3 regions of the Mesorhizobium sp. BR1-1-6 genome follow, and region 2 is predicted to be linked to each of the others. Evidence: riboswitches for the same ligand, from Rfam matches in the RefSeq annotation. Region 2 holds a riboswitch; each other region holds the start of a gene.
The links. Region 2 has a riboswitch for cobalamin ahead of LB545_RS13395 (CbtB domain-containing protein). Riboswitches for the same ligand answer to the same signal wherever they lie in the genome.
Positions count from the first base shown of each region.

Region 1: another riboswitch for cobalamin. It lies ahead of LB545_RS18835 (ABC transporter ATP-binding protein); the one in region 2 lies ahead of LB545_RS13395 (CbtB domain-containing protein).
Region 3: another riboswitch for cobalamin. It lies ahead of bluB (5,6-dimethylbenzimidazole synthase); the one in region 2 lies ahead of LB545_RS13395 (CbtB domain-containing protein).

Region 1 covers NZ_JAIUHZ010000009.1:111,508-113,699, reverse strand. Annotated here, with positions in the region: gene LB545_RS18840 (ABC transporter substrate-binding protein) at 1-581, opposite strand, end outside; gene LB545_RS18835 (ABC transporter ATP-binding protein) at 627-1,415, opposite strand; cobalamin riboswitch at 1,672-1,881, opposite strand; gene LB545_RS18830 (LacI family DNA-binding transcriptional regulator) at 1,944-2,192, opposite strand, start outside.
Region 2 covers NZ_JAIUHZ010000005.1:290,023-292,214, forward strand. Annotated here, with positions in the region: gene cobU (bifunctional adenosylcobinamide kinase/adenosylcobinamide-phosphate guanylyltransferase) at 1-201, opposite strand, end outside; gene LB545_RS13390 (CbtA family protein) at 194-991, opposite strand; gene LB545_RS13395 (CbtB domain-containing protein) at 1,007-1,186, opposite strand; cobalamin riboswitch at 1,222-1,418, opposite strand; gene LB545_RS13400 (aromatic ring-hydroxylating oxygenase subunit alpha) at 1,559-2,192, shown strand, end outside.
Region 3 covers NZ_JAIUHZ010000004.1:214,943-217,134, reverse strand. Annotated here, with positions in the region: gene LB545_RS11035 (histone deacetylase family protein) at 1-896, opposite strand, end outside; cobalamin riboswitch at 1,018-1,198, shown strand; gene bluB (5,6-dimethylbenzimidazole synthase) at 1,247-1,999, shown strand; gene LB545_RS11025 (TetR/AcrR family transcriptional regulator) at 2,045-2,192, opposite strand, start outside.

The DNA of each region.
Region 1 (2,192 bases), on a different contig from region 2:
CGCGTTCCCCTGCGGTCGCCGACCTTGGCCGTGATTTCGGCGAGCTGCGCCTTCCAGCCGGAGACGAGCTTATCCGCTTCGGCCTCCTTGCCGAAGATCTTGCCCAGCTTCTCGACATCGCCATAGAGCAGGTCCATCGAAGCGGCGGGCCGGTTCTTGTCGAGATGGACGCAGCTTTCCGTCAGCACCAGGGTCTTGATGCCGTGTGGCGCCAGCGTATCGGGCGTCACCTCGCCGCCCGGCTTCATGCCGTAATACCAGCCGGCGAAGAAGAAGTCGGGCTCGACAGCGACCAGGTTTTCCAGCGTCGGATATTTGGGCGCCAGTTCGGGGATCGAGCTCTGTTCGGCCTTGAATTCGGGAGTGACCTTGTACCATCCAGTGATGCCGGTCAGGCCGACGATCGACGGCTGCAGCTTCAGTGCGAAGGCCATCTCGGCCATGTTGAGATCGTGAATGACGGCGCGCTTTGGAGGCGCGTCGAAGGTCAGCGGCTTGCCGCAGCTGTCGACCGTCACCGGAAAGGCGAAGGCCGTAGAGCCGAGCAGGGAGAAGGCAAGAGACACGGCAAGGCGTTTCACGGATGTTGCTCCTTGTTGAACAGGATCTGCCGGAAATGGCTTCGATCACGAAGATGGCGCGGCACGGTTCGGAACCTCGAACACCGTCAGCTCGCGGTCCTCCGTCGGGTGGCGCAACCTAAAGACCTCGATACCGAAGATCTCGCGGATCAGCTGCTGGGTGAGTGCTTCGCGTGGCGGCGCCAGCACATGCAACCGGCCATGGCTCATCACCGCGACCCTGGTGGCGAAAGGCGTCACCAGCGCCAGATCGTGCAGCACCGCGATCACGGTCATGCCGAGGCCTGCAACCAGTTCGAGCAACTCGCTGCGCGCCCGCGGGTCGAGATGGTTGGTCGGCTCGTCGAGGAACAGGATCTTCGGCTCCTGCGCGATGGCGCGGGCAAGCTGGGCGCGCTGGCGCTCGCCGCCCGACAGCGAGCCGATGGTGCGGCCAAGCAGCGGCAACAGCCCGGTCCGGCGCAGCGCCTCGACGACAATGTCGCGTTCCTCGCTCCTGTGCCTGTGGCCGGTATGCGGAACCCGGCCGAGCTCGACATAGTCGATCACCGCCAGCCGTGGATCCGGTTGATCGGTCTGGCCGACGACGGCGATGTGCAGCGCCCGCTCGGCGGTCGAAATCCTGTCCAGCAAGCGCCCGGTTAGCTTCACTTCGCCCGAACTCGGCCTCAGCATGCCCGATAGCATGCGCAGCAATGTCGTCTTGCCGGCGCCGTTGGGACCGATGATGGCGAGACGGTCGCCCGCCGCCACCGAAAGGCTGACCGGATACACCAGATGCAGGCCATCCGCCGCTGCGGCCAGGTCGCGGGCATCGAGAAGCGGCGCGGTCATGGGCAATTCCTTGCAGGGCCTGCCGGAATACGGGCCAGCGTCTTGCTTGCCAATCCTGCCGGACGCTGGCCTGAATTCACCTCGGTGGCGATATCGCGGCAAAGCGTGCACACGATGATGCGATGCATGGGAATGCAGTGAATGCGATCGATGGAGCCGTCCAACTTCCGTCACTTTCAAAAATGGCGACGGAAGGAAGCTGGCTTGAACCGGTCGACAAGACCGAACCCCGCGTCTCCTCCCGGCACACCCCGTCCGGTCAACCCATGCAGATGGCAGGTCTCCTGGCTCGCGGGTCGTTGCGCCATCCTGCCTTCCCAGCCTTGCCGGCCAGTGGCTTCTCGGATTTTGCTCGCCGCTTACAGTTGCGGGGGCAGCCATGGCTTCGACCCGAAAATCGGGCCTCACCATGTTCCCTTTTCACCCCTCGCCTTGCGGCGCGGGGACCATCACGAGTCGCAGCCTAGGATGCAGGCAGCGTCGAGGCAAGGTCGATGCATGTTCTGTTATAACGATACAAACGTGTGGTCAATCACTATCGCGCGCCACCAGTTCCAGCGGCCAGACCTCGCGAATGATCTCTGGCCCTTTCGCGCCGGCGAAAGCCGGGAGCGAGGCGAGCAGGATTTCGCCGAGCCGCCGCCCCATCGGGTCAAGGCTCGGACGAAAGCCGGTCAGCGCCGGCGAGAAATAACGGCAGAGCGGCGTGTCGACGATGACGATCACCGCGACATCCTGCCCGGGCTTGATCCCCATTTCGGCGAGCGCTTTGCAGCC
Region 2 (2,192 bases):
CGATGCGTCGATGGTCGTCCAGCCTTTACCGCGCCGCGACCGGTGCAATGCGATACGCTCCCTCATCTCGTCATCATAGGCTTGCGCCGTGGCGATATAGGCCCAGGGCGGTGGCAGGGCCATCGTCAGCGTCTCGGCGTGCGCGCTCTTGCCGGAGCGCGCGCCGCCAATGATGAAAGTCAGCTTGCCGCGATCAGGCAAAGCTGTCGCGCAGGCTGCTCGCCGTGCCGGTGAAGCGCCCGCGCACCACGCCGACGGCGACGCCGAGCACCAACCAGAACACCAGGTTGGTCACTGTCACCGCCACCACGAACTGATGGTGCAGTCCTTCCGGGATCAGAGTCTCGAAACTGTCGGGCTGCGGCGCGCCAACAATATGCGGCGCGATGATCAGCAAGACGGCAAGGACCGCAAGCGGCAGCGACTTGCGGAAGGCGATCAGGCCGATGCCGGCCGCGGTCGCCGCCACGGTGGCCCACCACCAGATCTGGCGTGCCGTCAGGTCGGCCGCCGGCATCGCCGGCAGTTCCGGCGGCAGGCCAAGGCCGGGTGCCAGCGTGAATACGGCAAAGCCGGCCAGGCCCCAGAACGCGCCCTGGCGCCAATTGCCGATGCCGCCCGCGAATTCCGAAACCGCGACCAGAACCAGCGCGAAGCCGATGCCGGTGACGATGTTGGCAAGCACGCTGAAGGCGAAGCGCTCGAAGCCGTCGGCCGGCGCCCAGCCTTCCTCTTCAGCCGGAACAGCTTCAGCGGCTGCCGGCGCGGCGGAGCTCATGGCATTGCCCGCCGGGGCGGCAGAGTTCATGGCGTTGTTGTCGGTCGGGGCCGGTGCGGTATGGTCGTGGTGGTGGCCGCCGCCGGCCTGTTCGTAGACTTCCGCCTTCAGGATCAACGGCACGGTGGCATAGGCCTGCATGCAGGCGAGAACGACACCTGCCACGAGCCCTGCGATCGCCGCGATGAACACGACGTTGCGAAACAGGTTCATGATGTCAAATCCCTATCAGTGGCAGGGAAACGCCATCGAGTGGCGATAGTCGTGGGCGGCATTGTGGACCGCATCGATATGCGAGAACCCGACAAAGCCGACAACGAAAAGGCCGAGCAGCGCCGCGAGCGCAAGCTGCATGAGGCGCGATTGCGAGGAGACGGAGGCGCCGAGAGAGACGGAAGCGGTATTCATGCCTTGTCCTTTCACCCTCCACCCGAGGGCATCGAAGTCAGTTTCCTGTCGCCGGCAGGTCTCCTGGCTCGCGGATCAGCGCCCTTCCCCACCTTCCCGAAGAAAATCTTCAGTGGCATATGGAGAGGACTACCGCACACAGTTGCGGGGGCAGCGACGGCTTTGGGCGACAGGTCAGCCCGCACCGCATTCCCTCTTGGTTCCAAACGGAACCGACGACAGACTGGACTATAGGCAGAATCGGCGCTCGCGGCAAACCAAATTCCGCCAGCAACCATCGCGAATACGCCGTGCTGTCCTGGAACCGCCGATGCCCCAATTGACAATCTTGCCGGCCAGGTGTCGGCTTGCGCGCATCACAGGAAGCCAGCCATGCAGCCCAGCTCGAGCAACCCCGCATCCCACAATGGTTTGACCCGGGCGGAAGCGACGTTGCCGTCGGCGGCCTATTGGGATGCAGGCGCCTATCAACAGGATCTCGACGCCATCTGGTATCGGAGCTGGCTGCTCGTCTGCCGCGAGGCCGAGCTGGCCCACCCCCTGGATTTCCGCACCTTCCGCGTCGGCACACAGGAGATCGTCTTGCTGCGCGACGAAACCGGCGAGTTGCGCGCTTTCCACAACACTTGCCGGCATCGCGGCTCGCAGCTCTGCCAGGTGAGCGAGGGCCGACTGAAGGCGCGACTGATCACCTGCCCTTACCACGCCTGGTCCTATTCGCTTCGCGGCGACCTCGTGCGCGTGCCGTCGAAATCGCTGCCGGACGGCTTCGACAAGGCCGATCATCCGCTTTATGGCGTCGCACTTTCGGTGTGGCGCGGCTTCGTGTTCATCAACCTGCAAAAGGATGCGGCCGGCTCGGCGCAGGCCTCCTTCGACCCCGCCTCCGGCAATCTTGGCAGTTGGCCGCTGGAGGCGCTGGTCACCGGCCATGCGCTGCGCAAGGTGATGAACTGCAATTGGAAGGTCTTTTGGGAGAACTTCAACGAGTGCCTTCATTGTCCTG
Region 3 (2,192 bases), on a different contig from region 2:
GCGACCGAAAATGCCAATCCTTGCAGATCGTAGCCGCCCTCGAGCAGGCTGACGAGCCGGTTGCCGCTGTGGCGCGCCGCGCGCTGCATGAGTTGGCCGGTCGCCCAGTCGAAATCATCCTCGGTCAGGTTGATCTCGGCCAGCGGGTCGCGATGATGCGCATCGAAGCCGGCCGAAATGATGATCAGGTTGGGTGCAAAATTGTCGAGCGAGGGCAGCACGCGCGACAGGAAGGCATCGCGGAACGCCTCGCTGCCGGTCTGCGGCGCAAGCGGCGCGTTGACGATGTTGCCGGCGCCGGTTTCGTTCTTTGCTCCGGTGCCCGGGTAGAGCGGCATCTGGTGCGTCGAGCAATAAAGCACGGACGGATCGTCCCAGAAAATATCCTGCGTGCCGTTGCCGTGATGCACGTCCCAGTCGACGATGGCGACACGTTCGATATCGTGTTTGTGCTGTGCATAACGTGCGGCGATGGCCGCCGTGTTGAACAGGCAGAAGCCCATCGCGGTCGCTTTCTCGGCATGATGGCCGGGCGGCCGGGCGGCGACGAAAACGTTGTCTGCCCTGCCGGCAAAGACGTCGTCGACGGCGGCGTTGGCGGCGCCGATCGCGGTGATCGCCGCCTGCCAGCTCTTCGGGCTGGCCGTTGTGTCGGCATCGATGCGGGCGATGCCCGTCTCGGGAATGGCGGCGCGTACCCGCTCGACGAAATCCTCGGGATGCGCGTAGAGAATGGTGGCCTCGTCGCCTTCCGGCGCCTCGAGGCGGTCGAGCGCGGCAAAAGCCTCGTCGTCGAGCACGCGCTCGATGGCGCGCAAGCGGTCCGGCCGCTCCGGATGGCCGGGCGGCGTGATGTGCTCAAGGAAGATCGGATGGGTGTAGAGACGAGTGGCCATGCCCCCTATCTAGTGCCCCGGCGCGGCGATGGCCATGCGTTGCGGCCTGATGGCTGGGGAAAATCGCGCCTGCGTCCATTCGCGTCGCCGCGGGGATTGGCGGCGCAGGGGCTTCGTCGTAAAGTCCCGGCCACTGCCTGGTGCCCGCCGCGAGCGGGAGAATCGGGAACACGGTTTGATACCGTGGCGTGCCCAACGCTGTAAGGGGGACCGCGCCGGTAAATGCCACTGTCGATGACGGGAAGGCGCCGGATGCGGGTTGATCCCGAGCCAGAAGACCGGCCTGGCAGGCATCGTCATCCGCATGGTCAGGCGGACGGCAGTTGATTGCAATCGCAAGGGGACAAGCGATGCCGGACAATATGACCATCCCCGTGGGTGACGGATTCGACCAGATGGCGCGCGATGCGGTCTACCGCGCCATGTTCACGCGGCGCGATGTTCGCAGCCATTTTACATCAGAGGCCGTCGACGACGAGGTCTTGGCGCGGCTGCTGCTTGCCGCCCATCACGCGCCATCGGTCGGCTTCATGCAGCCATGGAATTTCATCGTCATTCGTGGCACCGAACGACGGGAACAGGTGCGCGACCTGTTCCTCGCGGCGCGCGAGCAGGAATTGCCGGCGATCGAGGAAGAGCGGCGGGCGCTCTACCGCAAGCTCAAGCTGGAAGGCATCTGCGAAAGCGCGCTCAACATCTGTATCACCTGCGACCGCCGACGCTCACAGGGTTCGCCGCTGGGACGCTGGCACAATCCCGAGATGGATCTCTACAGCACGGTCTGCGCGGTGCAGAATTTCTGGCTGGCGGCGCGCGCCGAAGGCGTCGGCGTCGGCTGGGTCAGCATTATCGAGGCGCAGGCGTTGAAAGACCTTCTGTCGATTCCCGGGCATGTGACGCCGGTGGCCTATCTCTGTGTCGGCCGTGTCTCGGAGTTCGCGCCGAAACCGGACCTCGAAACACATGGCTGGGGGCGGCGGCTGCCGCTGCCCGAGCTGATCATGAGCGAGACGTTTTGCGGACAGGGCGAAGTTCCGCTCAAATCAACGATCGCACGCCTCAAGGCGGCAACATGCGAAAAGTCTGACAAACCCTTGATTTGATTGCCGATACGGCATGCGCAGCGCGCTGCCGGCGGCCTGCCGTCGTCAGGCGGCTCCGGCATCCTTCCTCAACAATCCTTCGAGCAGTTGCTTGAATGCCGCCACCACGGTCTTCGACGTCGCTTCCGGGTCGTTCGAATTGGCGATCCGCTGCGCCGCCTGGCTGCTCGCCCCGTTGATCAGCCGTGCCGCG